One region of the Streptacidiphilus sp. MAP5-3 genome, then DNA from elsewhere that is predicted to be linked to it. Evidence: riboswitches for the same ligand, from Rfam matches in the RefSeq annotation. Region 1 holds a riboswitch; each other region holds the start of a gene.
What was found. A riboswitch is a leader RNA that binds a small molecule or an ion and turns the genes downstream of it on or off. The one in region 1 is predicted to bind cobalamin.
Positions count from the first base shown of each region.

Region 2: another riboswitch for cobalamin. It lies ahead of ABH928_RS09290 (ABC transporter substrate-binding protein); the one in region 1 lies ahead of cobI (precorrin-2 C(20)-methyltransferase).
Region 3: another riboswitch for cobalamin. It lies ahead of ABH928_RS01470 (ribonucleoside-diphosphate reductase subunit alpha); the one in region 1 lies ahead of cobI (precorrin-2 C(20)-methyltransferase).
Region 4: another riboswitch for cobalamin. It lies ahead of ABH928_RS05120 (HoxN/HupN/NixA family nickel/cobalt transporter); the one in region 1 lies ahead of cobI (precorrin-2 C(20)-methyltransferase).

Region 1 is NZ_JBGCCL010000026.1:34,238-41,438, forward strand. It holds gene ABH928_RS28635 (ATP-grasp domain-containing protein) at 1-757, shown strand, start outside; gene ABH928_RS28640 (FAD-dependent oxidoreductase) at 886-2,109, shown strand; cobalamin riboswitch at 2,216-2,340, shown strand; gene cobI (precorrin-2 C(20)-methyltransferase) at 2,370-3,137, shown strand; gene cobM (precorrin-4 C(11)-methyltransferase) at 3,134-4,000, shown strand; gene cbiE (precorrin-6y C5,15-methyltransferase (decarboxylating) subunit CbiE) at 3,997-5,304, shown strand; gene cobJ (precorrin-3B C(17)-methyltransferase) at 5,301-7,037, shown strand; gene ABH928_RS28665 (precorrin-8X methylmutase) at 7,103-7,201, shown strand, end outside.
Region 2 is NZ_JBGCCL010000004.1:164,266-171,466, forward strand. It holds gene ABH928_RS09280 (MFS transporter) at 1-741, opposite strand, end outside; cobalamin riboswitch at 876-1,024, shown strand; gene ABH928_RS09285 (hypothetical protein) at 1,131-1,319, opposite strand; gene ABH928_RS09290 (ABC transporter substrate-binding protein) at 1,321-2,142, shown strand; gene ABH928_RS09295 (FecCD family ABC transporter permease) at 2,170-3,201, shown strand; gene ABH928_RS09300 (ABC transporter ATP-binding protein) at 3,198-4,019, shown strand; gene modA (molybdate ABC transporter substrate-binding protein) at 4,183-5,013, shown strand; gene ABH928_RS09310 (xanthine dehydrogenase family protein subunit M) at 5,209-6,033, shown strand; gene ABH928_RS09315 (molybdopterin-dependent oxidoreductase) at 6,030-7,201, shown strand, end outside.
Region 3 is NZ_JBGCCL010000001.1:331,063-338,263, forward strand. It holds gene mctP (monocarboxylate uptake permease MctP) at 1-310, shown strand, start outside; gene ABH928_RS01455 (histidine phosphatase family protein) at 406-1,170, shown strand; gene ABH928_RS01460 (hypothetical protein) at 1,215-1,805, opposite strand; gene ABH928_RS01465 (GNAT family N-acetyltransferase) at 1,966-2,481, shown strand; cobalamin riboswitch at 2,625-2,759, shown strand; gene ABH928_RS01470 (ribonucleoside-diphosphate reductase subunit alpha) at 2,893-5,256, shown strand; gene ABH928_RS01475 (ribonucleotide-diphosphate reductase subunit beta) at 5,256-6,290, shown strand; gene def (peptide deformylase) at 6,358-6,963, opposite strand; gene ABH928_RS01485 (tetratricopeptide repeat protein) at 7,119-7,201, opposite strand, start outside.
Region 4 is NZ_JBGCCL010000002.1:311,383-318,583, forward strand. It holds gene ABH928_RS05100 (fumarate reductase/succinate dehydrogenase flavoprotein subunit) at 1-937, shown strand, start outside; gene ABH928_RS05105 (succinate dehydrogenase/fumarate reductase iron-sulfur subunit) at 934-1,698, shown strand; gene ABH928_RS05110 (hypothetical protein) at 1,822-2,001, shown strand; gene ABH928_RS05115 (ArsR/SmtB family transcription factor) at 2,025-2,417, opposite strand; gene ABH928_RS05120 (HoxN/HupN/NixA family nickel/cobalt transporter) at 2,496-3,572, opposite strand; cobalamin riboswitch at 3,738-3,878, opposite strand; gene ABH928_RS05125 (helix-turn-helix transcriptional regulator) at 3,916-4,899, opposite strand; gene ABH928_RS05130 (hypothetical protein) at 4,962-5,444, shown strand; gene ABH928_RS05135 (NIPSNAP family protein) at 5,441-5,992, shown strand; gene cobF (precorrin-6A synthase (deacetylating)) at 6,023-6,784, opposite strand; gene ABH928_RS05145 (cobalt-precorrin-6A reductase) at 6,849-7,201, opposite strand, start outside.

The DNA.
Region 1 (7,201 bases):
AGCGGTCTTCCCGCTGGTGGCCAAGAACCGCGACCCGTTCACCCGGCGCTCGCGTCCGGCGGTCCCCGGCACCACACGGATCGACGACGTGGACGCGCTGCTCGCCCTCGCCGAGCGTTGGGGTGAACAGCCTGGCGTCGTGCTGCAGGAGTACCTGCCGCGGGCCGACGCGGAGGACTGGATCGTACACATGCACACCAGCACCGCCGAGGATGCCCGTGTTCTGTTCACCGCCGTGAAAGCGCGCTCCTGGCCGCCGCACGCGGGAATGACGGCGATGGCGGTCACCACGCCCAATGAAGAACTCGCACAGTTGTCCGCGGATTTCTGCAAGGAGATCGGATTCGCCGGCGTCTGCGATCTCGACTGGCGGTTCGACCGGCGCGACGGACGGTACAAACTCCTGGATTTCAATCCCCGCATCGGAGCACAGTTCCGGCTTTTCGAGACGGAGGCACGGGTGGATCTCGTCCGGGCACTCCATCTCCACCTGACCGGACGGGAGATTCCCCGCGCGGAACAGATCCAGGGCCGCCGGATCGTGGTGGAGAACATCGACCTGCTGGCCCGGCTCGCCTACCGCCGCTCCGACTACCGCACTCCCTCCCTGCCGCCGCGCGCCCGGTGGACCGAGCGAGAACTGGGGTGGTGGGCGCCCGACGACCCGCTGCCCTTCCCGGCGATGCTGGCCCGTTCAGTGGCGCCCGGCCTCAAGTACCTGGCCGCCAGCCGGGCGCGGCGCTTCCGACAGCGCTGAACCGACCCGACACGACCCGACACGCCCGTGGCGGTGCGGCTGTCGTGGCACGCCCCGAGCCGATCGCGCCGAGCCAACCGCGCAGCAGCCGTCCGTCCAAAAGCCGTGCACCGAAAAGGAGCAGCTCCATGTCCCAGTTCTCCTCCGGTAGTTCCCGGACCGTCGCAGTGATCGGCGCAGGTCCCTACGGGCTGTCGGTCGCCGCCCACCTGCGCGCGACCGGTCTTGCGGTGCGCGCCTTCGGCGACCCGATGTACAGCTGGCGCGACACCATGCCGGTCGGGATGAACCTCAAGTCCACTCCCGACGCCTCCAACATCTCCGCGCCGACGGCCGGGTACCGTCTCGACGACTACTGCCGGACCAACGGGGGGACGGCCCCGAGCGGACACGACCGGGTCCCGGTCGACCTCTTCGTCCGCTACGGGCAGTGGTTCCAGCAGCAGGCCGTGCCCTTCCTCGAGCGCGAGCACGTACGGAGCGTCCGTCAGAACATCGGTGGTGGCTTCCGGCTGGAGCTTGACGGAGGGGAGGCCTTCGACGCGGCGGCGGTCGTGGTCGCCAGCGGACTGACCGGCTTCGCACACATCCCGGGCATGCTGCGGACCGTCCTGGGGGCCGACGGCCCGTCGCCGGACGGCCCCCTCTCGCACACCTCGCAGCACCGCGACATGGCCGCGCTTGCCGGACGGTCCGTCATCGTGGTCGGCGCCGGACAGTCGGCGCTGGAGGGTGCCGCCCTGCTCCACGAGGCAGGTGCGCAGGTCGAGTTGGTGGCCCGCACGCCGCACGTGCGGTTCGGCGCGGCACCCGCGTACGGCCTCAGGTGGCAGCCGGAGTCCCCGATGGGCGCGGCCTGGTCGCTCTGGACCATGGCCCGGTACCCGCAGTCCTTCCGCGCCCTGCCCGTGCAGGCGCGGCTGCAGCTGGTCAAGAGGGTGCTCGGGCCGAGCGGGGCCTGGTGGCTGCGGGCCCGCGCGGACGGCGTCTTCCCCGTCCACACCGGCCAGTCGCTGCGCGGCATCCGGCGCGAGGGCGACAAGGTGGTGCTGATCACGGAGGACCGCGACAGCCGCGCGACCCGCGAGCACACCGCCGACCACGTGCTGTCCGCCACCGGCTACCGGGTGGACCTGTCCGCCGTCCCCTTCCTCGCCCCCGAGCTGCGCGGCCGGATCGCCCGGGTCGGCGGCTTCCCCGAACTGGACGCCGGGATGGCCGCGTCGGTGCCCGGCCTCTGGTTCACCGGGCTCCCGGCGGCGGCGAGCTTCGGCCCGTTCATGCGCTTCGTCTGCGGTACGGACTTCGCCTCGACGCGGATCGCGGAGGCGGTGCGGGCGCGGTTGGCGTAGTTCCGGGACAGCGTCAGGGGCTCGATCCCAGCGTGGGCCAGGCCACAGCAGGTCCGGTTGACTGCCATACGCGCAGCATGGTGGGATTTCGAGGCCTGAAAAGACCTGAAGAACTGAACACGGCGGCAATGACGAGGAAGTCCGGTGCGAATCCGGCGCGGTCCCGCCACTGTCAGCGGGGGTATGAAGCCCCGTGAGCCAGGAACTCTGGCCGCCGTTACCACGAGCCGGGGCGCGGACCCCGAGTGAGGACTGCTGCCGTGCGCGTACGCGCGTCTGGCCCACGCCTGGTCGGCGTGGGTATGGGACCGGGTGATCCGGAGCTGGTCACCGTCAAGGCGGTGCGCGTACTGCGCGAAGCCGACGTCGTCGTCGTGCCGGTCATGGACAGCGGCGAGACCGGTCGGGCCGAGGCCACCGTGCTGCACCACGCGGACGCCGCCAAGGTGGTGCGGGTCGTCTTCGCCCTCAACGAGCGCGAGGACCGGGCCCGCCGCGAGGCCGCCTGGGACGCCGCCGGTGCCCGCGTCGCCGAGTTGCTCCGCGCAGGCGAGGACGGGGACGAGGACACCGGGGTGACCGTCGCGTTCGCGACGATCGGTGACCCGAACGTGTACTCCACCTTCACCTACCTCGCCCACACGCTGCGCGAGCTGGTCCCCGGCCTGACGGTCGAGACCGTGCCGGGCATCACCGCCATGCAGGACCTCGCCGCCCGGAGCGGCACCGTGTTGGCCGAGGGCACCGAGCCGCTGACGCTGGTTCCGGTGACCGCGGGCGCGGACGTGCTGAAGGACGCGCTGGCCGGTCCGGGCACCGTGGTCGCCTACAAGTTCGGCCGCTTCGCGCGTCAGGTCGCCGCCGCGCTGGCCGAGTCCGGGCGCGACGCCGACACCGTCTGGGGTGCGTCGCTCGGCCTGCCGGACGAGCAACTGCACCCGGCCGGCTCGCCGCTGACCGGAGAAGTGCCGTATCTGTCGACGCTGATCGCCCCGGCGCGGCGCGAGGGCCGAGGGGGAAAGCTGTGACGACGCACGCAAACGGAAGCACTGGCAAGGTGACGTTCGTGGGCGCCGGTCCCGGCGCCGCCGACCTGCTCACCTTCCGCGCCGCGCGCGCCATCGCCGAGGCGGACGTGGTGATCTGGGCCGCCAGCCTGGTCCAGGCCGAGGTGCTGGAGCACGCGCGTCCGGACGCCGAGATCCTCGACTCCTCGCTGATCCCGATGGAGGACGTGCTCGCCGTCTACGAGCGCACCGCCCGCGAGGGCGGCCGGGTGGCCCGGATCCACTCCGGCGACCCGTCGCTCTGGGGCGCGGTGCAGGAGCAGCTGGACCGCTGCCGCGCGCTGGGCCTGGAGACCGAGATCGTGCCCGGCGTCTCCTCCTTCTCCGCCGTGGCGGCCCTGGCGCAGCGGGAGTTGACCATCCCCGAGGTCGCGCAGAGCGTGATCCTGACCCGGCTGGGCGGCGGCAAGACGCCGATGCCGCCGGGCGAGGAGGTCCGCGAGTTCGCGCGCCACGGGACCACCATGGCGATCTTCCTCTCCGCCGCCCGCACCAAGCAGCTGGTCGAGGAGCTCGTCGAAGGCGGCTACGCCCCAAAGACCCCGGTCGTGGTGGCCTACCAGGCCACCTGGCCCGAGGAGTTGCTGCTGCAGTGCACCGTCGCCACGCTGGAGGCGACGGTCAAGGAGCACAAGCTCTGGAAGCACACGCTGTTCCTGGTCGGCCCGGCGCTCGGCGCCGAGGGCACCCGTTCGCACCTCTACCACCCGGGGCACTTCCACACCTTCCGGAAGGCGGAGCGCGGCGCGCGCCGGACGCTGCGCGCGGCCGGGGCGAACGTCGAGGTCGACGTCACCGTCGACCGCGTCGCTGATCTGCCGTGATCACCGTTCTCGGCGAGGAGCACGGCTCCTCCGCCCCGCTTTCGAACGGCCCGCACCAGGCACTTTTGGCGCGTGCCGCGCTCGTCCTCGGCGCGCGGCGGCACCTAGACGCGGCGCAGGTACCGGCTGATCGGGCGCTCCCCCTCGGGCCGCTCGCGCCCGCGCTCGACGCCGTCGCCGCGCTGGTCGAACGCGCCCCGGACGCCGATGTCCTGGTGCTGGCCTCCGGCGACCCCGGCTTCTTCGGCATCGTCCGGGCGCTCGCCGAGCGCTTCGGGCCGGGCGCGCTCAACGTGCACCCCGGCGTGAGCAGCGTCGCGCGCGCCTTCGCGCGCCTCGGTGTGCCGTGGGACGACGCCATCGTGGTCAGCGCGCACGGACGCGATCCGCACCCGGCCTTCGCCGTCTGCCGTGCACAGCGCAAGGTCGCCGTGCTCACCGCCCCGGGCGCGGGCCCGGCCGAGCTGGGTGCGGCGCTCGCCGCGATCCCCTCGTCCGGACCAGCAGACGGCTGGCAGCGTCGGATGGTCGTCGCCGCCGATCTCGGCGGGCCGGACGAGAGCCTGGTGACGGTCACCCCGGCCGAGGCCGCGTCCCGCGACTGGCCCACCGTCAACCTCGTGCTCTGCCTGGCCGACACAACGCCCGTAGGTCCCGCGATGCGCAGCGTGGCCGGGTACTCCGGTCCGCCGCACGGTGGTTGGGCGCTGGCGGAGGACGCGTTCGAGCACCGCGACGCGATGCTGACCAAGGCGGAGGTCCGCGCCTTCGCGCTGGCCCGGCTGGGCCCGCGGCTCGGTGAGCTGGTCTGGGACATCGGCGCGGGCAGCGGCTCGGTCACCGTCGAGTGCGCCCGTCTCGGCGCGGCCGTCGTCGCGGTCGAGCGCGACGCGGACGGCGTGCAGCGCGTCCGCGCCAACGCCCGTGCGCACGGCGTCGACCACGCGGTCGCGGTGGTCCACGGCAGCGCGCCCGCCGCGCTCGCGGACCTGCCCGAGCCGGACGCCGTCTTCGTCGGTGGCGGTGGGGCCGACCTGCCGGCGATCGTCGCCGCCGCCTGCACACGGGCCCGGCGGACCGTCGTGGTCACCCTGGCCGCACTGGACCGGGTGCCCGAGGCCCGCCGCGCCCTGCTCGACGCCGGATTCCGCTGCGACGGCGTGCAGTTGCAGGCCAACCGGCTAGCGCCGCTGCCCGGCGACTCGGTCCGGCTCGCGGCGACCAACCCCGTCTTCGTCCTCTGGGGCCGACGCCCTCCCCTGACCGAACCGTCCACCGCCAACCCCACAGGAGCACCGTCGTGATCGGCCTGATCGCCGCCACCGCCGCAGGCCGCCGGGCCGCCGTCCAACTCGCCGACGCCCTGGGGCCCGACACCTGCCGGGTCTACGACGCGCCCGTCGGCGAGGCACTGCGCACCGCGTTCGGCGAGTGCGAGCAACTGGTCTGCTTCCTCGCCACCGGGGCGACCGTCCGCCTGCTCGCACCGCTGCTCGCGGCCGAGGGCTCGGACAAGCACACCGACCCCGGCGTGGTCTGCGTCGACGAGGCCCGCCGCTTCGCCGTCGCGCTGATCGGCGGCCACGAGGGCGGCGCGAACGCGCTCGCGGCCCGGGTCGCCGACGCGCTGGACGCCCAGCCCGTGGTCACCACGGCGACCGACGCCACCGGTCTGGCGGGCCTGGACACGCTCGGCCTGCCGGTCACCGGCGACGTCGCCGCCGTCAGCCGCGCGCTGCTGGACGGCGAGCCGGTCCGCCTGGTCGGGGCGGAGCGCCACCCGCTGCCCGCCTTCCCGGCCAACGTCTCGGCAGAGGTCTCGGCCGACGCGCCCGCGAGCGCCCCGGCCATCGTGGTCGGCGACGAACTCCCGGCCGACGGTGCCGCTTCCGCGACCGTCCAGCTGCACACGCCGAGCCTGGTCGTGGGCGTCGGCGCCAGCAAGGACGCACCCGCCGAGGAGATCCTGACGCTGATCCGCGAGACGCTCGCGGAGGCCGGGCTCAGCGAGCGCTCGATCGCCTGCCTGGCCACCGTCACCGCAAAGGCCGACGAGCCAGGACTGCTGACGGCTGCTCAGGAGTTCGGCGTCCCGGTCGAGATCTTCGAGGCCGACGCGCTCGCGGCCGTCGACGTGCCGAACCCGTCGACCGCACCGCTGAGGGCCGTGGGCACGCCGAGCGTGGCCGAGGCGGCGGCGCTGATCGCGGCGGGGGCGGACGAACTCCTGGTCCCCAAGCGGAAGTCCGCGCCGGAGGGCCGGGCCGCGATGGCGACGGTCGCGGTCGCCCGCAAGCCCGTCCGTGGTCGGCTGGCGATCGTGGGCCTCGGCCCCGGTGCCCGCGACCTGGTCACCGACCGGGCCCGCGCCGAACTGCGGCGCGCCTCGGTGATCGTCGGCCTGGACCAGTACGTCGACCAGATCCGCGACCTGCTCCGCCCCGGCGTGCGGATCGAGGCCACCGGCCTCGGCGCGGAGGAGGAGCGCGCCCGCAGCGCCGTCCGCCTGGCCCAGCAGGGCCTGGCCGTGGCGCTGATCGGCAGCGGCGACGCGGGCGTCTACGCCATGGCCTCCCCGGCGCTGGCCGAGGCGGGCGACGACATCGACGTGGTCGGCGTGCCCGGCGTGACCGCCGCGCTGGCCGCCGCCGCACTGCTGGGCGCGCCACTGGGCCACGACCACGTCTCGATCAGCCTCTCCGACCTGCACACGCCGTGGGAGGTCATCGAGCGCCGGGTCCGCGCAGCGGCCGAGGCGGACCTGGTCGTCACCTTCTACAACCCGCGCAGCCGCGCCCGGGACTGGCAGTTGCCCAAGGCGCTGGCGATTCTCAGTGAGCACCGTGAGGCGGCCACGACGCCGGTCGGCATCGCCCGATCCGTTTCCCGTCCCGACGAGTGGCACTCCGTCACCACCCTGGCGGCGCTGGACCCGGCGGACGTCGACATGTTCACCGTGGTCACGGTCGGCAACACCGCCTCCCGGCAGATCGCCGGACGGTTCGTCACCCCGCGCGGCTACCGGTGGCAGGGGTGAGCGTCGCCCCTGAACCGGGAACCCTGGTCGCTCCACAGCCGCAACACCTCGGAGGTGCCGCTTCCATGACTCGCCGTCAGGTCCACCCCATCGAGCAGGAGTCGTACCGCAGGCTGCGCGCCCGCGCCGACACCTCGCACCTGCCGCCGCTGACCCGCGCGGTC
Region 2 (7,201 bases), on a different contig from region 1:
CCACAGCGCCGAGGCGGGGAGCACGAACAACGCGGAACGCACCAGGATCCGCCGCACGCCCGGCGCGTGCCGCACATAGCGAACGCCCGCGTGGAGAGCGGGAACCGGCGCCTCACTGCCGCGCAGACCCTGCGCCGGACGGTGCCAGGCATAGACCGCCAGCGCGACGACGACAAAACTGACGGCGTTCACCGTGAACACCACCGCCGGGCCGGAGACCGCGACGAGCAGGCCCGCCAGCGCCGGGCCGACGGCTCGGGCGACGTTGACGTTGAGGCTGTTGAGGGACGCGGCCTGCGGGATCAGATCGCGCGGGACCAGCTCCGGCTGGATCGCCTGCCAGGCGGGGTTCGTCATCGCCTGACCGCAGCCCATGAGGAACGTGAGCAGCAACAGGACCGTGGGCGTGGCCAGCCCCGCCCCCGTCAGCCCGGCGAGCACCCCGGCGAGCACCGCCATCGCCGTCGACAGCCCCAGCAGAATGTGCCGGCGGTCCAGCAGGTCCGCGAGCACGCCCGCCGGCAAGGAGACGAACAGCACGGGCAGCAGGCTGGCCGCCTGCACCGCCGAGGTGAGCAGCGCCGCGTTGTGCTGGTGCACCAGCATCCACTGGGCCCCCACGGTCTGCATCCAGGTGCCGATGTTCGACACCATCTGGGCCAGCCACAGCAGGCGGAACGCCGGCACCGCCATCGGCGCCCAGGACGACTGCCCGTAGCCCTGCTCCGCCTGCTTCCCCATGGGTTCCCTCTCGGACTGGTCCGGCACCGGTCCGGCACCGGTCGATTCTCCCGCCGATCGGGGTCCGGCGCCGCCCCGCCACGGGGGTGCCCGGCCGGGGATCGCGGCGCAGTGCTAACCTGCCTGAGCCAAAAAATCTGCGCAGCCATGCAGGTTTCCGGCAGCGTGCCAGGCAGCGAAGCCGGTGAAGCCCGCACTGCGGGTCATTCCGGCGCTGTCCCGCAACTGTGAGGGCCCTCTCCACGCGGTCCGAAGCCAGGTCGCCTCCTGCCGCGCTACGACATCGGCCCTCGTGGGAAGGGGCGGTCCGTTTCTGTCGGCGCGCGTCCTGCGCCGCTCGTCGACGGATTGGCTTCTTCCCGTCCCTCGGGAGGAAGCACCACCATGGCTCACTCGTCTGTCCGGCCCCGGCCTGCTCGGCGCACCCGGATCGTCCGCGCTGTCTCGACGGCGACCGCCGCGCTCGCAGCCGTGGCCGTCGTCGCCGGCTGCAGCTCCACGAGCTCCGGCAGCGCCGACTCCTCCGCCTCCTCGTCCTCGACGAGCGCGTCGTCGGCCGCCGCGACGTACCCGGTCACGGTGAGCGGCTCCAACGGCAAGGTCACCCTCAAGACCCAGCCGAAGCACATCGTGTCGCTGTCGCCGACCGCGACCGAGGACCTGTACGCGGTGGGCGCCGGCAAGCAGGTCGTCGCGGTGGACTCGGACTCCAACTACCCGTCCGGCGTGCCGACCACGAGCCTGAGCGGGCTGACCCCGAACATCGAGGCCATCGCCAAGTACAACCCGGACCTGGTCATCGCCTCCCAGGACTCCGGTGGCCTGGTCGCCGGGCTGACCAAGCTCGGCGTGCCGGTCCTGATCGAGCCCGCCGCGGCGACGATCAACGACGTCTACACGCAGATCGACGCGATCGGGCAGGCCACCGGTCACACCGCCCAGGCCACGCAGACCGTCACCGGCATGAAGGCGTCGATCACCGCCTCCGTCAAGCAGGCCGGCGCCGATCACGGGAACCTCAGCTACTACTGGGAGGTCAGCGCCAACCCGTACTACTCGGCGACCTCCACCACCTTCGCCGGGCAGATCGCCTCGCTGTTCGGCCTGAAGAACATCGCCGACAAGGCCGACAAGGCCTCCGACGGCGGCTACCCGCAGCTGTCCGCCGAGTACATCGTCTCGGCCCAGCCGCAGCTGATCTTCCTCACCGACAACCAGTCCGCCGACGGCGGGCAGAGCCCGGCGGTCGTCGCGGCCCGACCCGGCTGGTCCGGTATCCCGGCCGTCAAGAAGGATCAGATCGTCGGCCTCAACGACGACATCGCCTCGCGCTGGGGCCCGCGCCTGCCGCAGCTGGTCGCCCAGATCGCGCAGGCGATCGAGAAGGCCCCCACCAAGTGACGCACGGCGGACGGTAACGAGGTAACGGTGACAAGAGGCGGAGTCCGCCCGCGCACCCTGCGCGCCTACGGCATCGCGGTGGTGTTCCTGGCCGCCGCGGTGCTGGTGGGCGCCATGGCCGGAGCGGCGGACCTCAACCCGCTGGCGACGGCCGACGCGCTGCTGGACCGGCTGCCGCTGGTGCACCTGCCGCAGCAGCTCAGCCAGTTGGACCGCGCGGTGCTGTTCCAGATCCGGCTGCCGCGCGTGGTGCTGGGCGCCCTGGTCGGCGGGGCGCTCGCCCTCGCCGGTGCGGGCTACCAGGGCGTGTTCCGCAACCCCCTGGTCGACTCGTCCCTGCTGGGCGCGTCGGCCGGGGCGGGCCTCGGCGCGACCGTCGCCATCGTCTCGCTGGGCGGCGCGAACGCGGCCACCGTGCCCGTGGCCGCGTTCGTCGGCTCACTGGCCGGGGTCGCCCTCGCCTACCTGGCGGGCGTCACGGCCAGACCGGGGACCGCCACCCTGCTGCTCGCGGGCCTGGCGGTCTCCATGTTCCTGACGGCCGTGCAGACCTACCTGCTGCAGCGCTCCAGCCAGGACATCCAGCAGGTCTACTCGTGGCTGCTCGGCTCCCTGTCCGCCGCCACCTGGGGTCAGGTGACGCAGATCCTGCCCTACCTGGCGGTCTCCACCGCCGCCGTGCTGCTGCACGGCCGCCACCTCGACGTGCTGTCCGTCGGCGACGAGGAGGCCCGCTCGCTCGGCCTGCGTCCCGGCCGGATCCGGCTGGTCGTCGTGGCCGGCTGCGCGCTCGCCGCGGCGAGCGCCGTCGCGGTCAGCGGGCTGATCGGCTTCGTCGGGATCGTCGTGCCGCACGCGGTGCGCCGGCTGGCGGGCACCTCGTACCGGCTGGTCCTGCCGCTGTCGATGCTCTTCGGGGCCGGATTCCTGGTCCTCGCCGACACCGTGGCCCGCACCGTCGTCTCACCGGCCGAACTGCCCATCGGCGTCGTCACGGCGCTGATCGGCTCACCCGCGTTCGTCTGGATCCTGCGCTCCACCCGGTCGGTGCGCACATGACCGGCCGTGCCCCCGCGCCCGACCACGCCACCGCCCCGCACGGGCTGGAGGTGAGCGGCGTCGACGTGGACCTGGACCGGACCCCGATCGTGCGCGAGGTGTCCTGTGCTGTCGCGCAGGGCGGCTGGCTCGCCCTGATCGGGCCCAACGGCGCGGGCAAGTCGACCCTGCTGCGCGCCGTCGCCGGGCTGCTCCCCCATCGCGGCACCGTCGCCGTCGACGGCTCCCCCGTCGGGCACCTGCGCGCCCGGGAGCGGGCGCGGTTGATCGGCTACGTGGCGCAGAACCCGCTGCTGCCGCCGGACATGACGGTCCGGGAGTACGTGCTGCTCGGCCGCACCCCGCACCTCGGCTACCTCGCGAGCCCCGGCGAGCGCGACCGCGAGTCCGTGCAGCGCACGCTGGAGGGACTCGACCTGAGCCACTACGCCGAACGCCGCCTCGCCCAGCTCTCCGGAGGCGAGCGCCAACGCGCGGCGCTGGCCAGGGCGCTGGCCCAGGAACCTCGACTGCTCCTGCTCGACGAACCGACCTCCGCACTCGACCTCGGCCACCAGCAGCACGTCCTCGACCTCGTGGACGACCTGCGCCGCACCCAGGACCTGACCGTGGTCACCACCCTGCACGACCTGACCACGGCGGCCCAGTACGCGGACCGGCTGGTCCTGCTCCACCAGGGCCGCGTCGAGGCATCCGGCCCACCCGCCGAGGTCGTCACCCAGGACGCCATCGCGCGGGTGTACGCCGCGCGTGTCTCGGTGACGACGGACTCCGACGGCCGCCCGGTGGTCACCCCACTGCGCGGTGCCCGGAACTGACGTTCGATGCGGGTCTGCGGTCGCCGCGGCCCCCGTGTCCGGTTCTCGCAGATGCGAGGCGATGTCGTGGTTCAGCTGGGCTAATACGAGCGATACCTCCCGGATGTCCTGGCATGTCAGGTTCTATGCTCGGCGGCGACCGTCCCACACGACAGGGAGACCCATGGTGCGCCGCTCCGCCGCAGCTGCCGTTGCCGCCGTTCTTCTGGCCCTCAGCGCCTGCTCCTCCCGTGGTTCGACCACTGCTTCGTCAAGTCAGTCCGCGTCCGCCTCGCCGTCCGTCACCGGAACCGTGACCGTCTTCGCCGCCGCCTCACTGCAGAACACCTTCACCGAGCTCGGCAAGATGTTCGAGGCGGTCCATCCCGGTACCCACGTGGTCTTCAACTTCGGCGGCAGCGACACGCTTTCGGCCGGCATCGTCAACGGAGCACCAGCCGACGTCTTCGCCGCAGCCAGCCCGGCGACCATGAAGACGGTGACCGACAAGGGCGACGCAGCCGGAACCCCCGTCACCTTCGTCAGCAACGAGCTGGAGATCGCCGTCGAGCCCGGCAACCCGCAGCACGTGGCCTCACTGCAGAACCTCTCCAACCACGCGCTCAAGGTCGTGCTCTGCGCCAAGACCGTGCCGTGCGGCGCTGCCGCCCAGACCGCCCTGGCCGACGGCCACGTCACGGTCACGCCCGTCAGCTACGAACAGGACGTCACCTCGGTCCTCACGAAGGTGGAACTGAAGGAGGCCGACGCCGGGCTCGTCTACCAGACGGACGTCAAGAGCGCGGGCAGCAAGGTCACCGGCGTCAACTTCCCCGAGGCCGCCTCCGCTATCAACAACTACCCGATCGCGACGCTCGCCCACGCCCCGAACGCCACCGGGGCCCAGCAGTTCGTCGCCCTGGTCGAGTCGCCCGAGGGGCAGAAGGTCCTCACCGACGCGGGCTTCAAGAAGCCCACGACGTCCTCCACCTCACCGTCCCCCTCCGCCTCGTAGCGTCTTCGGGCCGGGTGCGCCGGAGCCCGGCTCGCCCGGGCGCTCGACCAGGCAGACCAGGGCAGACCGGGCATGTACATGCGCTGGTTGATCACCCAGTTCGGGCAGGCCTGGTTGGTAGACCCGCCCACTCGTTCTGCCTGGTCAGAGGTTGCTTCAATCGCCGTGTCGAACAGTCGAGGACGGTGATGAGGCGTGGACCTGAACACGGTGGTGGAGATGCGCGACGCACGGAGTCGTGACATCTGGCGCCCGGGTGACGCCTGGCTCGGGGGCGGCACGTACCTGTTCTCCGAGCCGCAGCCGCACATCCGCCGACTCGTGGATCTGAGCCGCATGGGCTGGGAGCCGATCCGGCTGACGGCGGCCGGAGACCTGGAGATCGCTGCGACGTGCACGATCGCCGAGCTGTCCCGCTTCGCCCAGGGCGCCGACTGGGCGGCGGCGCCGCTGGTCGAGCAGTGCTGCCGGGCGTTTCTGGCCTCCTGGAAGATCTGGAACATGGCCACCGTGGGCGGGAACCTGTGCAACGGGCTGCCCGCCGGGCCGATGATCTCCCTCACCGCCGCCCTCGACGGTGTCTGCGAGCTGCAGTCCCAGTCCGGCTCCAAGCGCGAGGTGCCGGTCGCGGACTTCGTCGTCGGCGCCGGGGTCAAGGTCCTGGAGCCCGGTGAGCTGCTGCGCTCGATCACCGTGCCGGCGCGCGCGCTGGCCCGCCGGACCGCGTTCCGGCAGGCGTCGCTGTACGGGCTCGGCCGCTCCGGCGCGCTGCTCGTCGGCACCCGTGATCCGATCGACGGCGAACTGGCCCTGACGGTCGCCGCCTCGACGATCCGACCGATCCAGCTCCGCTTCGCGCTGCCTCCCAACGCCGCCGCGGTACACGAAGCCCTCGACTACGGCATCCGGCCGGACGAGTACTACGACGACATCCACGGCCTGCCCGAGTGGCGGCGGCACATGACCTTCCGTTTCGCGGAGGAGATCCGCCGCGAACTGCTTCAGGAGGACGGGAGATGAGCTTCTCCATCCGCGTCAACGGCGAGGACTTCGACGCCGAGCCCAGGGCGGGCCAGTGCCTGCGCACCTATCTGCGCGACCGCGGCTGGTTCGGGGTGAAGAAGGGCTGCGACGGAGGCGACTGCGGGGCGTGCACCGTCCAGGTGGACGGGGATCCGGTGCACAGCTGCCTCTACCCGGCGCTGCGCGCCGAGGGGCGGTCGGTGACCACGGTCGAGGGGCTCGCCAAGGACGGCGAACTGCACCCGATGCAGCAGCAGTTCCTCGACGCCCAGGGCTTCCAGTGCGGGTTCTGCACGGCCGGGTTCCTGATGACCACCTCCGCGAAGGGCTTCGACGAGGACAAGCGCGCGGACCTGCCGCGGGCGCTCAAGGGCAACCTGTGCCGCTGCACCGGGTACCGCGCCATCCAGGACGCGATCTGCGGCGTCAAGCACACCGAACGGCCGGACGCGGGCCAGGCCGTGGGCCGCAGCCTCGGTGCGCCCGCCGGGCCGCAGGTGGTGACCGGGACCGCGCGCTACACCTTCGACATGGAGATCGAAGGGCTGCTGCACATGAAGCTGCTGCGCTCTCCGCACCCCCACGCCCGGATCGTGTCCATCGACACCTCCGCCGCACTGCTCGTCCCCGGCGTCCACGCGGTCCTCACCCACCGCGACGCGCCCGACAAGCTGTACTCCTCGGCCCGGCACGAGCACCCCACCGAGGACCCCGACGACACCCGCGTGCTGGACGACGTGGTCCGCTTCGTCGGACAGCGGGTGGCCGCCGTGGTCGCCGACAGCGAGGGAGCCGCCGAGGAGGGCTGTCGGCGGATCGTCGTGGAGTACGAGCAACTCCCGTACGTCATCGACCCGGAGCTCGCCATGCTGCCGGGCGCGCCGGTGATCCACCCGAAGGGACCGGAGTCGCGCATCTTCCGCGCCCAGGACAACGTCTGCGGTGAGGTGCACGGCGAGATGGGCGACGTCGAGCAGGGCTTCGCCGAGGCCGCCGTCGTCTACGAGGAGACCTTCCAGACCCAGCGGGTCCAGCACGCCAGCCTGGAGACGCACGGCTGCGTCGCCTACTTCGAAGAGGTCGACGACGCCGGCGAGGACGGTGGCAGGGACGGTGGCCGGGAGCGCCTCGTGGTGCGCTCCAGCACACAGGTGCCGTTCCTGAC
Region 3 (7,201 bases), on a different contig from region 1:
CTGGGGGCTGCTGGCCGGCTGGGCCATCGGCATGGCCTACAGCACCTACGAGACCTGGGGCATCCCCGCCGCCGGCAAGCCCGGCTCGCACTTCGGCGGCAACACCGTGAACATCCCGGGCATCGGGCAGATGGGCTACATCGGCCTGATCGCGCTGGTGCTCAACCTGGCCGTCGCGGTCGTGCTGACCGTCGGGCTGCGGCTGGTCAAGTCGCCCGAGGGCGTCGACGAGACGGTCCCGGCCGACTACGTCGCCGACGTGGACGACACGGAGCACTCCGAACCGGTGATCGCCCCCGTCACCACCTGATGCGCCCTTAGAACGGGCCGCGCACTCCCGCACACTGGGGGCGCGGCCCGTTCTGCATTCCCGCGGCGGGCCAGTCGATCCCCAGGGGGCCCGACGTGGCACTGACCCAGCACTATCCGAAGGCGCAGCGGACGGCTCCGCGCCGGCTCTTCCCGGGGCTGCCGGGGCCGCTGACGCTCACCGCCGTCCGGCACGGCCAGAGCACCGCCAACGCCGCCTTCCAGGCCGCGGAGGCGGTCGGCGCCCTGGACGTCGGCATCACGTGCCGGGACGCGGACCTCTCGCTCACCACGCTGGGCCGCGCGGAGGCCCGCGCCCTCGGCCGCTGGCTGGCCACCCGCTCGGAGGACGGCGTCCCGCAGAGCCTGTGGGTCTCCCCGTACCTGCGCACCCAGGAGACCGCCGAGCTGGTCGTCGAGGAGCTGGACCGGGCCGGGCTGCCGCTCCCGGAGATCTGCACCGACGAGCGGCTCCGCGACCGCGAGCTGGGCGTGCTGGAGATGCTGACCTCGGCCGCGATCGAGCTGCGCCACCCGCAGGAGGCCGCCCGCCGCCGCCTGCTCGGCGAACTGCGCTGGCGCCCGCCCGGCGGCGAGTCCCTCACCGACGTGGCCCAGCGCCTGCGCAGCGCGCTCCGCGACCTCTACGAGGGGGAGAGCAACCGCCGGGTCCTGGTCGTCGCCCACGACGCGGTGGTCATCCTGCTCCGCCACGTCATCGACGACCTCCAGGAGGGCGAGCTCCAGGAGCTGACCGAGGGCGGCGCGGTCCGCAACACCTCGGTCACCCGCTGGATCCGCGACGCCAAGGGCGCCCTCGCCCTGGACTGCTGGAACGAGCGCCCCCACCTGGAGGGTTAGGCGTGCGGGTCAGGTGTTCTGACTGACCCGCGAGGCAGTCGGGGTCACCGGGAGTGCCTGCTGGTCACCCGGAAGTAGAGCGGGTCGGTGACCCCGACCGGCCAGGCCTGCGTCGTCGTGCCGGACGGCGCGCCCTTGGCGGGCTTGGTCTGGAGCGGCGCGTAGGCGACCGCCAGGGAGAGCCAGTCCCCCGTCGGCGCGCTGCGGGTCAGCCGCATCCGCAGCGTCAGCGCCGCCGTGGCACCGGGCCGGAGGCTCAGTCCGTTGCGCGGGCCCACCTCGCCCGCGAGCTCGCCGAGCGCGGCGTCGACCCCGACCGCCCGCCACCGTCCGGCGAGCCAGGTCTCCAGCCGCAGCGCGTCGACGCGCAGCGTGCGGGACCGCGCGCCGTAGACGAGCACCGGCTTGAGCTGCCCGCAGGCCGCCCGGGTGCGGTTGTGCAGCGTCAGCCGCAGCGTCGACCAACCCGCGCCGCGCACGTAACCGCGGTGGACCCCGGTCAGCGTGACCGCGATCGGGTTGGGCTGCGCCGCCCCTGCGCAGATCGGGGCGGTCTTGGCGGCTATGGTCTCCTTGCCCGCCGTCGCCGCGTTCGCCTGCGTCGTCGTCCCCGCCAGCAACGCGGCCGCGGTCATGACGGGGAGACAACCGAGTATCAGGGCGCGGCTGCTGCGCCCTTTCGCATCACGCTTCGCTTGGTACATCACTCAACGAACATGGCACGTCACCCTCTGCCGCGCCGCTCGGCGCACCCCCGCACGGAGCAACCGGGGAGAGGTCAGGCAGACTTCAAGGATGAGCATCATCGTCCGCCCCGCCCTGCCCGACGAGTACGACGCCGCAGGTCACCTCGTTGCCGAGGCCTTCATCCACGACGGTCACACCGAGCGGGACGGCGACTACGCCAAGCTGCTGCGCGATCCGGGCGACCGGGCCGAGAAGGCGGAGTTGCTCGTCGCGGTGGACGAGGAGACGGGCGCGGTCCTCGGCTCGGTGACCTTCGCCCCGCCCGGCTCCCCCTACGCGGACCTGGCGCAGGGTCAGGAGGGCGAGTTCCGGATGCTGGCCGTCTCCCCGGACCCGGCCGCCCGCGGACGCGGCATCGGCGAGCTGATGGTCCGTGCCGTGATCGACCGCGCCCGGGAGCTCGGACTGCCCCGGATCGTCATGTCATCACAACAGCAGATGGCTTTCGCGCACCGGATATACGGGCGTCTCGGCTTCGTCCGGACCCCCGAACGCGACTGGTCGCCGATCCCCGGCATGGTCCTCTTCACCTACGCACTGGAGCTGTCCGGCTCGCCTGCGTGATGCCCGCAGGCAGGAGCCGCGACGCCTCAGCCGGTGCCCGGAGTGCGCCGCAGCAGTGCTCCAGCGGGGCAGCCGAGTGATCGAACGGTTACTCGAACGAATCACGCCGCGACACAACATCTGGTGGTGCGTGACGCACCTGCCCCTAGATGTATGCTCATGCTCGCTGTCGAAGCAGGGGAACCCGGTGCGATTCCGGGACTGCCCCGCAACGGTGAGCGGCTGCCGATCCGGCCTGTCCGCGAGTCCGATGACCTGCCGTCAGCGCGTCCTCGGCCTGCCCGGCCGCGGGCGCTGCAACCGGGCCTCGTGGGTGGGCCGACGGGCTGCTTCGCGCTGCTCTGCTCCCGCCTGCCTTCTCACGCGACCCGTGCCTCAGCCACCGGCCGCCAACGAGGAGCGTGCGCGTACATGACGGACATCGCCGTCCCCACCCTGCCCCAGCCCACCCGTGAGCCCGACGCCCGTGGTGGCGCCGCCGACGCTCCCGGCACCGCGCTGCTGGTCACGCTCACCGAGCGGTCCGCAGACCTGACCCAGGTCGACCCGGGCCGCGTCGCCGCCGCCGCGCTGCGTGGCCGCAGCGCCCAGGCCGACTACGCGGAGCTGCGCGGGCTGGCCATCGAGGCCGCCGCCGCGCTGATCGCCGAGGACCCGCAGTACTCACGTCTGGCGGCCCGGCTGCTGGCCGAGGAGGTCCGCGAGGAGGCGGCTGGTCAGGGCTCGTCCTGCTTCGCCGAGTCCGTGGCCGTCGGCCACCGCGAGGGTCTGATCGGCGACACCACCGCCGCCTTCGTCGCCGCGCACGCCGACGCACTGGACGCCGTCGTCGACCAGCAGGCCGACGACCGCTTCGAGTACTTCGGCCTGCGCACGCTCTACTCCCGCTACCTGCTGCGCCACCCGATCACCCGTCAGGTGATCGAGACGCCGCAGCAGTTCATGCTGCGGGTGGCGTGCGGGCTGGAGGTCGGGGGCAACGAGAAGTCGGTGGCCGAGGTCGCCGAGCTGTACGGGCTGATGAGCCGCCTGGAGTACCTGCCCAGCTCGCCGACGCTGTTCAACTCCGGCACCCGGCACCCGCAGATGTCCTCCTGCTACCTGCTGGACTCGCCGCTGGACGAGCTGGACTCGATCTACAGCCGCTACGCGCAGATCGCCCGGCTCTCCAAGCACGCGGGCGGCATCGGTCTGTCCTACTCCCGGATCCGCTCGCGCGGCTCGCTGATCCGCGGCACCAACGGCCAGTCCAACGGCATCGTCCCGTTCCTGCGCACCCTCGACTCCTCCGTCGCCGCGGTCAACCAGGGCGGTCGCCGCAAGGGCGCGGCCTGCGTCTACCTGGAGACCTGGCACGCCGACATCGAGGAGTTCCTGGAGCTCCGCGACAACACCGGTGAGGAGGCGCGCCGCACGCACAACCTCAACCTGGCGCACTGGATCCCGGACGAGTTCATGCGCCGCGTCGAGACCGACGGCGACTGGTCGCTCTTCTCCCCCGGCGACGTCCCCGAGCTGGTCGACCTGTGGGGCGCCGAGTTCGACGCCGCCTACGTCAAGGCCGAGCAGGACGGCAAGGCCGTCCGCAGCATCCCGGCCCGGACCCTGTACGCGCGGATGATGCGCACCCTGGCCCAGACCGGCAACGGCTGGATGACCTTCAAGGACGCCTCCAACCGCGCCGCCAACCAGACCGCGCTGCCCGGCCGCACGGTCCACTCCTCGAACCTCTGCACCGAGATCCTGGAGATCACGGACGACTCCGAGACGGCCGTCTGCAACCTGGGTTCGGTCAACCTCGGGGCGCACGTGCTGCCGAACGGCGAGATCGACTGGGAGCGCCTGGACGCCACCGTGCGCACCGCGGTGACCTTCCTGGACCGGGTCATCGACATCAACTTCTACCCGACCCCCGAGGCGGGCACGTCCAACTCCCGCTGGCGCCCGGTGGGTCTGGGCATGATGGGCCTGCAGGACGTCTTCTTCAAGCTCCGCCTGGACTTCGACTCCGCCGAGGCCAAGGCGCTCTCGACGAAGCTCTCCGAGCGGATCATGCTGGCCGCCTACGAGACCAGCTGCGAGCTGGCCGAGCGCTTCGGCCGGCACGCCGCCTACGAGGAGACCCGCGCCGCCCGCGGCAAGCTGCACATCGACCACTTCGACGTGGCCCCTGCCTGGCCGGAGCGCTGGGACGCACTGCGCGCCCGCATCGCCGAGACCGGCCTGCGCAACGCCCTGCTGCTGGCCATCGCGCCGACCGCGACCATCGCCTCCATCGCCGGCGTCTACGAGTGCATCGAGCCGCAGGTCTCCAACCTCTTCAAGCGGGAGACCCTCTCCGGCGAGTTCCTCCAGGTCAACCCGTACCTGGTGGCCGACCTGAAGAACCTCGCCCTCTGGAATGCGATCACCCGCGAGGAACTGCGCGAGGGCAACGGCTCCGCCCAGGAGATCACCGACCTGCCGGAGGACTACAAGCGCCTCTACCGCACCGCCTGGGAGCTCCCGCAGCGCGCGCTGATCGACCTGGCCGCCGCCCGCATGCCGTACCTGGACCAGAGCCAGTCCCTCAACCTCTTCATGGCCGCGCCCACCATCGGCAAGCTCAGCTCGATGTACGCGTACGCCTGGAAGGTCGGCCTGAAGACCACGTACTACCTGCGCTCCCGCCCGGCGACCCGGATCGCCCGCGCGGCCACCGCCCAGGCGGTGCAGGAGACGGAAGCCGTCGCCTGCTCCCTGGAGAACCCTGAGTCCTGCGAGGCCTGCCAGTAATGACCAGCACCGCCGACACGAGCACCACCCAGAAGAAGAACATCCTCGACCCGGGCTTCGAGCTGACGCTCCGCCCGATGCGCTACCCGGACTTCTACGAGCACTACCGGAACGCGATCAAGAACACCTGGACCGTGGAGGAGGTCGACCTCCACTCCGACGTCGCCGACCTGGCCAAGCTCAGTGCCGGTGAGCGTCACATGATCGGCCGGCTGGTCGCGTTCTTCGCGACGGGCGACTCGATCGTGTCCAACAACCTGGTGCTGACGCTGTACAAGCACATCAACTCCCCGGAGGCGCGGCTCTACCTCTCGCGCCAGCTCTTCGAGGAGGCCGTGCACGTCCAGTTCTACCTGACCCTGCTGGACACGTACCTGCCCGACCCGGAGGACCGCACGGCGGCCTTCGCGGCGGTGGAGAACATCCCGTCCATCCGCGAGAAGGCGCAGTTCTGCTTCCGCTGGATGGACAGCGTCGAGAAGATCGACCGGTTGGAGTCCAAGGAGGACCGCCGCCGGTTCCTGCTCAACCTGATCTGCTTCGCGGCGTGCATCGAGGGCCTGTTCTTCTACGGCGCCTTCGCGTACGTCTACTGGTTCCGCAGCCGCGGCCTGCTGCACGGTCTGGCGACCGGCACCAACTGGGTCTTCCGCGACGAGTCCATGCACATGGACTTCGCCTTCCAGGTCGTCGACACGGTCCGGGCCGAGGAGCCCGACCTGTGGGACGAGGAGATGGGCGAGCGGGTGACCGCGATGCTGGAGGAGGCCGTCGAGGCCGAGCTCCAGTTCGCCGGCGACCTGTGCGGTGAGGGCCTGCCCGGCATGAACACGGACTCCATGCGGGAGTACCTGCAGTGCGTCGCCGACCAGCGCCTGGCCCGCCTGGGCCTGCCGGTCCGCTACGGCTCGGAGAACCCGTTCGCGTTCATGGAGCTGCAGAACGTCCAGGAGCTGACCAACTTCTTCGAGCGCCGGGTCTCCGCGTACCAGATGGCCGTCGAGGGCTCGGTCTCCTTCGACGACGACTTCTAGTCACCCGGCTGGTCACAACCGAGGGCGTTCACCCACGCGGGTGAACGCCCTCCGTTCCGTCATGCTGTCACTCGTTCGGAACGACCTCGTACCGCGGCGTCAGCTCCGCCATCTGCCGCAGCGCGTCCTTGCGGTCCCGCTTGGAGAGCCGGTCGATGTAGAGGTACCCGTTCAGGTGATCCGTCTCGTGCTGCAGGCAGCGCGCGAAGAAGCCGGTGCCCTCCACGACGACGTCCTTGCCGTCCTTGTCCTGGCCGCGCACGACGGCGAAGTCCGGCCGCGGCAGCTCGGCGTACGCGCCGGGCACGGAGAGGCAGCCCTCGTTGCCGTCGTCGAGGTTCCGCTGCGCCGGGTCCAGGTCGTCCAGCACCGGGTTCACCAGGACGCCGATGTGACGCACGTTGTCGTCGTCCGGGCAGTCGTAGACGAAGACCCGCTGTGCCACGCCGATCTGGTTGGCGGCGAGGCCGACACCCTCGGCGGCGTACATGCTCACGAACATGTCGTCGATCAGCGCCTGCAGCTCCGGCCCGAACTCCGTCACCGTGGCACACGGGTGATGCAGGACCGGGTTCCCGACCACCGTGATCGCCCGCACGGTCCCGCGCGAGGTGTCCGGCTCCTCACCGACGACCTGCTGCGGCTCGGCGGCTTCCAACTGCTGTTCCGACATGCTCTCGCCTTCAACTCTGCTCAGCTACTCGCTCAAAGGGTAACCACCTCAGGGGCGCGAGGAACTGCGCGAGGCACTGCGCGAGCAACCACCCACGCACCTGGCAGGCCGAACGTGCCGGACCATCCGCCCAGGGTGGTTTCGGACAAAGCCCCTCAGCAGACCTCTTCCAGGTCCCGGTACGCCCGCCGCGCAGGCGACTGCGCCACCCACCGGTCGAGCAGCTGCTCGACCAGCC
Region 4 (7,201 bases), on a different contig from region 1:
GGTGCCGCGCGACATCGCCTCCCGCGCCGCCAAGAACGTCTGCGACGAGGGTCGCGGCGTCGGTCCCGGCGGGCTCGGCGTCTACCTCGACTTCGCCGACGCGACCCGGCGGCTGGGCAGGCAGGCCGTCGCCGAGAAGTACGGCAACCTCTTCGAGATGTACCAGCGGATCACCGGCGAGGACCCCTACCAGGTCCCCATGCGGATCTACCCGGCGATCCACTACACGATGGGCGGCCTCTGGGTCGACTACGACCTGCAGACCACCGTCCCGGGCCTGTTCGCCATCGGCGAGGCCAACTTCACCGACCACGGCGCCAACCGCCTGGGCGCCTCCGCCCTGATGCAGGGCCTGGCCGACGGCTACTTCGTCCTCCCCACCACGCTCAACGACTACCTTGCCCGCAACCCGAGCCTGGGACTGGTCACCGAGGACCATCCCGAGGTCGCCCCGGTGGTCCGGGAGACCACCGAGCGCCTCGCCCGGCTGCTCGCCAACGACGGCGACCGCAGCCCCGACTCCTTCCACCGCGAGATCGGCGAACTGCTGTGGGAGTACTGCGGCATGGCCCGCAGCGACGCCGGGCTGCGCAAGGCGCTGGCCCGGATCCCGGAGATCCGCGAGGAGTTCTGGCGCTGCATCACGGTCCCTGGCGCAGGCGACGAGCTCAACCAGTCCCTGGAGAAGGCCAACCGCGTCGTCGACTACCTCGAACTCGCCGAACTGCTCTGCCTGGACGCGCTGCACCGCACCGAGTCCTGCGGCGGGCACTTCCGCACCGAGTCGCAGACCCGCGACGGCGAGGCCGCCCGCCAGGACGACGCGTTCTCCTACGCCGCCGCCTGGGAGTTCACCGGTACCGGCAGCGCGCCCGTCCTGCACAAGGAAGACCTGGTCTTCGAGTACGTCCACCCCACCCAGCGGAGCTACACGTGAACCTCACCCTGCGGATCTGGCGCCAGCGCAACGCCGACGCCCCCGGCGCCATGGTCACCTACCAGGTCCAGGACGTCTCACCCGACATGTCGTTCCTGGAGATGCTCGACGTCCTCAACGAGGACCTGATCCAGCGCGGCGAGGAGCCGGTCGCCTTCGACCACGACTGCCGCGAGGGCATCTGCGGCATGTGCTCGCTGGTCATCAACGGCGAGGCGCACGGCCCGGAACGCGCCACCACGACCTGCCAGCTGCACATGCGCCACTTCACCGACGGCCAGACCGTCGACATCGAACCGTGGCGGGCCACCGCCTTCCCGGTCGTCAAGGACCTGGTCGTGGACCGCTCGGCGTTCGACCGCATCATCCAGGCCGGCGGTTACATCACCGCTCCGACCGGCTCCGCTCCCGAGGCCCACGCCACCCCCGTCCCCAAGCCGGACGCGGACCTCGCCTTCGAACACGCCGAGTGCATCGGCTGCGGCGCGTGCGTGGCAGCCTGCCCGAACGGCTCGGCGATGCTCTTCACCAGCGCCAAGATCACCCACCTCGGCGTCCTCCCGCAGGGCGCGCCGGAACGCGAGAGCCGGGTGCTGGACATGGTCGGCGCCATGGACGCCGAGGGCTTCGGCGGCTGCACCAACACCGGCGCCTGCACCACGGCCTGCCCCAAGGGCATCCCGCTGACCAGCATCGCCACCCTCAACCGCGAGTTCCTCCGCGCGGCGAGGAGCAACCCCGGCGCGGCACACCGGCGCTGACGGGTTCCCGTCCGGCGCGCGTTCCGGGGCGGACACGGTCGCCGATGGCGAGATCTGACGCCACCACGGGTGCTCCCAGGTACGCGGAGGGACGCTTGGAACACCCAGCGCGGTGCCGGGACGATGACGGGCCACGACGCGATGGTCAACGGCCGGGGCTTCGGCGAGACGATCCGCAACATCAACGGCGACCCGGAGTGCAACGGCAAGAACCCGGACGAGCGCAACGACCGGATCAGCCTGTACAAGCAGTTCACCGGGATGCTCGGCACGGACGTCGGCCCGGGCGACATCTCCTGCTGATCCCGGGACGGCCTCCGGCGCGCTCAGGTGGCGCTGTGGTGCAGCTCCCGGGCGAGGACGGCCGGTTCGGGACGGATCTGGTCGAGGATCGCCGCCAGGTGGGCGTCCTTGAGTTCGTACCGGACGATCCGGCCGTCCTTCGTCCCGGCGACCGTGCCACCGGCGCGTAGCAGGCGCAGGATCTGCGAGACAGCGGTGTCGGCGATACCGGTCGCCGTGGCCAGGTCGGTGACGGCGATCGGACCGGCCCGGTGGACGGCCAGCAGCACGGCGAGCCGGTGCGGCTCGCCGAGCAGCGCGAAACGGTCGGCCCAGACGGGGAGTTGATCGGGCTCGCCGATGCCTTCGATGGCCGTGCAGACGCTGTGTTCGTCGATGGCCCTGCGGTGGGCCCGCTCGGTGGGAACGAGATGCATGGGGCCCATTGGACCCCCGCTGCCCGGTGATCTGCAACACCGTGCAGGTGAGCGGATGTGCAGGGTCAGTTGGCGGGCTCAGGCCTCGGTGGCCGTGACTGTCGCTGCGGCGTCGGCAGGAGCGGCCTCCGTCCCTCCGGCGAGACCGGTCTGCCAGCGGGACTCGATCTTGCCGTAACGCCAGTAGAGCAGCGCGACGACCCAGGTGAGGGCGAACAGCCCAGCGATGACGAAGCCAGCCTTGTTGATGTCGAAGTTGGCCATGAAGTCCCAGAAGCCGCCGGTGAGATGGAGCTCGCTGGTGAGTACGCCGAGCACCTCGATGGTGCCGATCAGGAAAGCGGCGGCGATGGAGAGGCCGGTGATGACGAGGTTGTAGTAGACCTTGCGCACAGGTCGCGCGAAGGCCCAGCCGTAGGCGAAGTTCATGAAGAAGCCGTCGAAGGTGTCGAAGAGGATCATGCCGCCGGAGAAGAGCAGCGGCAGCGCCAGCACGGCGTAGAACGGCAGCCCGGCGGTGGCGGCGTAGGCGGTGGCGGCGAGCAGGACGACCTCGGTGGCGGTGTCGAAGCCGATGCCGAAGATCATGCCCACGAAGAAGAGCTGCCAGGTGTGGTTGATGGAGCGCATGAAGCGGCCGAAGAAGCGCCACATCAGCCCGCGCGCCTGGAGCTGCCTTTCGAGCTCCTCCTCGTCGAAGGTGCCCCGGCGCATGTCGCGGAAGACCTTGAAGATCCCGGCGAGCACGATCAGGTTGAGCGCGGCGATCAGGTAGAGGAACCCGGCGGAGGTGAGCGTGCCGAGCATGCCGCCCAGCGTCTCGTAGGTCGAGTTCGGGTCGACCATCGCGCCGAAGACGGCCTTGGCGGCGACGGTGATGCCGACGCCTACGGCGGAGACGACCGTGGAGTGGCCGAGGGCGAAGAAGAAGCCACTGGCCAGGGGACGTTGACCGTCCGCCAGTAGCTTGCGGGTGGAGTTGTCGATCGCGGAGATGTGGTCCGCGTCGAAGGCGTGACGCGCGCCCAGCGTCCAGGCGGTGAACGCGACGCCGAGGCCGACGCCGAGCTTGTCGTAGTGGAAGTGGTGGGGGAGCACAGTGAAGATGTAGATGCCCCAGCCGACGCCGTTCAGCAGCAGAATCACCAGGGACATCACCCCGATCCTGGTCCATTCCGCGGGACTCAGGGACTGACGGACCATCTGTAGCTTGGCGACGAACGCGGACACTGGGCATCCTCCTCGGGACGCTCACAGGTCGGCGCGGCCTGGTCGGAGACTCCCGGAGGGCCCGGTCCGGACCGACCTTCCTGCGAGGCTGGTTTCCAGGAGTGCGACGCCAGGCGACCGGACTTGCCCTCACTCGTGCCGAGGGGTTCACCGTTGCGGGACAGCGCCGGATTCTCACCGGACTTCGCTGACGCTGCACTGTCCCCGCGCAGTGAGGGGACCTTCGGCAGCCTAGAGGTGGCGGGGGCTCGGGTACAAGCCTGCACATCTAAGCAGGTGTCTGATTCACTGCCGAGGACGGTGCGGACGTCGGCTGGTACCGGGCGGCGAGGGTACGCACCGTCTCGGTGATGCGGTCGCGGAGTTCGGCCGGTGCCAGGACCTCGACGTCCGCGCCGAGCCGGAGGAACTCCTGGTGGGCGTGGTCGATCGACTCGATGGGCACCCGGGTCTCGGTCCATCCGTCCTGTGCTGCTCCGTCGCCCAAGGCCGTTACGCCGAGGCGGCGGGCGCCCTCCGGGGTGAGCCGGACCAGGGCCTCCCCGGTGTGCAGCCGGGTGTGGAAGTCGGCCAGACTGCTGCTCCAGTGCGCGGCCAGGTCGAACCTGTCCGGGATGGCGAACTCCTGATCCAGCATATGGACTTCGAGGATCTGGTCGACCCGGTAGGTGCGGATCCCGGACGGCCCGCCGGCGGCCAGGTACCAGCGTCCGGCCTTGAGGACCAGCCCGTACGGCTCGACCCGCCGCTCGATCTCCTCCGGCGCCCGCCAGCGCCGGTACCGCATGAGGACCGCTCGCCGCGCCCAGAGCGCGGCGGCGACCGCGGGCAGGTGAGGCGTGCTCTCGGCCTCGCCGTACCAGCCGGGGGCGTCGAGCAGGAAGCTCCGCCGGATCCGCTCGGCCTGCTCGCGCAGCTCCGCTGGAAGTGCGGCCCGCAGCTTGAGCTGGGCGGTCACCAGCGCCTCGCCGAGGCCGAGTTGGGCGGCGGCGTCCGGGAGCGCCGTCAGGAACGCGGCCTGCGCCTCGTCCGGGGTCAACCCGGTGAGCCGGGTCCGGTAGCCGTCGACCAGCTGGTAGCCGCCCGCGTGTCCCGCCTCGCCGTACAGCGGGATGCCGGCGGCGGCGAGCGCGTCGACGTCCCGGTAGACCGTGCGGACGGAGACCTCCAGCTCCTCGGCCAGTTGGCGGGCCGTCATCCGGCCCCGGTTCTGGAGCAGCAGAAGCAGGGTCACCAGTCGGCTCGCGCGCATGTCGCCCAGTATCCACATCCACTGACAGGAGATGTCAGTGGAGCGTGCCTAACCTGCGTCACATGGACGACTTCGACTTCCTGCACGGCTCCTGGGACGTGGCCAACCGCCGTCTCACCACACCACTCGGCGACGCCGACGCGGACATCTGGGAGGAGTTCCCCGGTCACTCGGTGATCCAGCCCCTGTTCGGAGGGGCCGGCAACATCGACGAGATCACCTTCCCCACCCTGGGCCGTCAGGGCGTGTCCCTACGGCTCTTCGACCGCGAAACGAAGCAGTGGTCGATCCACTGGTCCGACAGCAGGACCGGCCGGCTGGACCCGCCGGTGGTCGGCGGCTTCACCGGTGACCGTGGCGACTTCTACGGAGATGACACCTACGACAGCCGCCCGATCCGGGTGCACTTCACCTGGCAGCGCCTCGGCCCGGACACCGCCCGCTGGGAGCAGGAGTTCTCCGCCGACGGGGGCCGCACCTGGGAGCTCAACTGGACCATGGACTTCACCCGCACCCGCACCCGTACCTGGCGGCCCGGCGCATGAACATCGTCGAACTCCGGCAGTACACCCTGCATCCCGGCGCGCGGGAGACGCTGATCGAGCTCTTCGAGCGCGAGTTCGTGACCGGCCAGCAGGCGGTCGGCATCACCGTGGGCGGGCGCTTCCGCGACCTGGACGACCCGGACCGCTTCGTCTGGCTGCGCGCTTTTCCGAACATGGCACACCGTCGGCGCTCGCTGGAGGCGTTCTACACCGGCCCGGTCTGGCGCGAGCACCGCGACGCGGCCAACGCCACCATGGTCGACAGCGACGACGTCCTGCTGCTGCGCGGCCCGGGCTTCACGCCGACGCCCGGCACGCGTGAAGTCCTTACCACCGTCTGCCACCCCGGGGTCGTGGCCGACTTCGACGCGTACGCCGCGCGGCACCTGGGCCCCCGGCATGCGCTGCACCGCACCGAGCACACCGAGAACGACTATCCGCTCCTGCCGGTCCGCGCGGGAGAGGACGTCCGTGTCTGGTTCGGCCCGGCCGAGCCGCCGCCTCCCTGGCCGGTCCGGCGACTGCGGCTGGAACCTGTGGCCCCGTGACGCCGTGACGCCTGACGCCGTGACGCGACGTCAGTCCTCCCTACGCCGCAGCAGGTAGCTGTCCATGATCCAGCCCTTGGCCTCGCGGGCCTCCTGGCGCAGGCGGGAGATCTCCTCGGCGGTCTCGGCGAGCGGGCCGGAGACCAGGATCTCGTCCGGGGTGCCGAGGTAGGCGCCGTAGTGGATGTGGACGCCCTCGGGATCGATCCTGCTGAACGCCGCCTTCCCGTCCAGCATCACCACGGCGTCCTCCGCACCGGGCGGGAAGCCGTCGGCGGCCAGGCGGCGGGCGGTGGTGATGCGCACCGGGCGGCCGACCCGGGTCAGCGTGGTGCGGTGGCGTGCCGCGAGCACCGAGGGGCTGCTGATGCCGGGGATGACGTCGTAGCTGAAGGCGGTGGGGTCCTGCTCCAGGATCTCGTCGAGGACGGCGGAGACGCTGTCGTAGAGGGCAGGATCGCCCCAGGCCAGCAGCGCGCCCGTGCCGTCCGGGCCGATGTGCTCGGCGATCAGGCCCGCCACCAGCTCGGCCCGGCGCCGCCGCCAGTCGTGGACCGCCTCCCGGTACGCGGGGGTGCTGCGGTCGCGCTCGGCGTCCGGGACCTGGACGAGCCGGTGGCCGGGGCGTCCGTGCTCCTCGATCATGCGCAGGCGCAGCTGGACGAGCTCCTGCCGCTGGTCGTTCTTGTCGAGGAGGAGGAAGACGTCGGTCCGGGCGAACGCCTTGACCGCCTGGAGGGTGAGGTGGTCGGGGTCGCCCGCGCCGATGCCGATGACGTTGATGTGCCGCATGGGGATGATTCTTCCGGATCGGTTCCGGCGACCGTACGCCGAGGTCAGGGCGCGGTCGTCCGGGTCAGGTGAGTTGCGGACGAGCCAGACGCGCCAGCCATGCCAGCGCGGCCGCGACGTCCGCTGCCACTGGCACGCCCGCAGGCGCGGGCGGTCGTTGGACCACGACGACGGGCAGGCCGAGTTCCCGCGCCGCCGTCAGTTTCGGGGCCGTGGCCGCGCCACCGCTGTCCTTCGTGACCAGCACGCCGATCCGGTGATGCCGCAGCAGCGCCCGTTCGCCGTCGAGGGTGAACGGGCCGCGGTCCAGCACCACGTCGACGCCCGGCGGGAGCGGTGGCTCGGGTGGATCGACCGAGCGGATCAGGAACCGGAGCCGGTCCAGCGCGGGCAGCCGGTCGGGGCCGGTGAACGGGG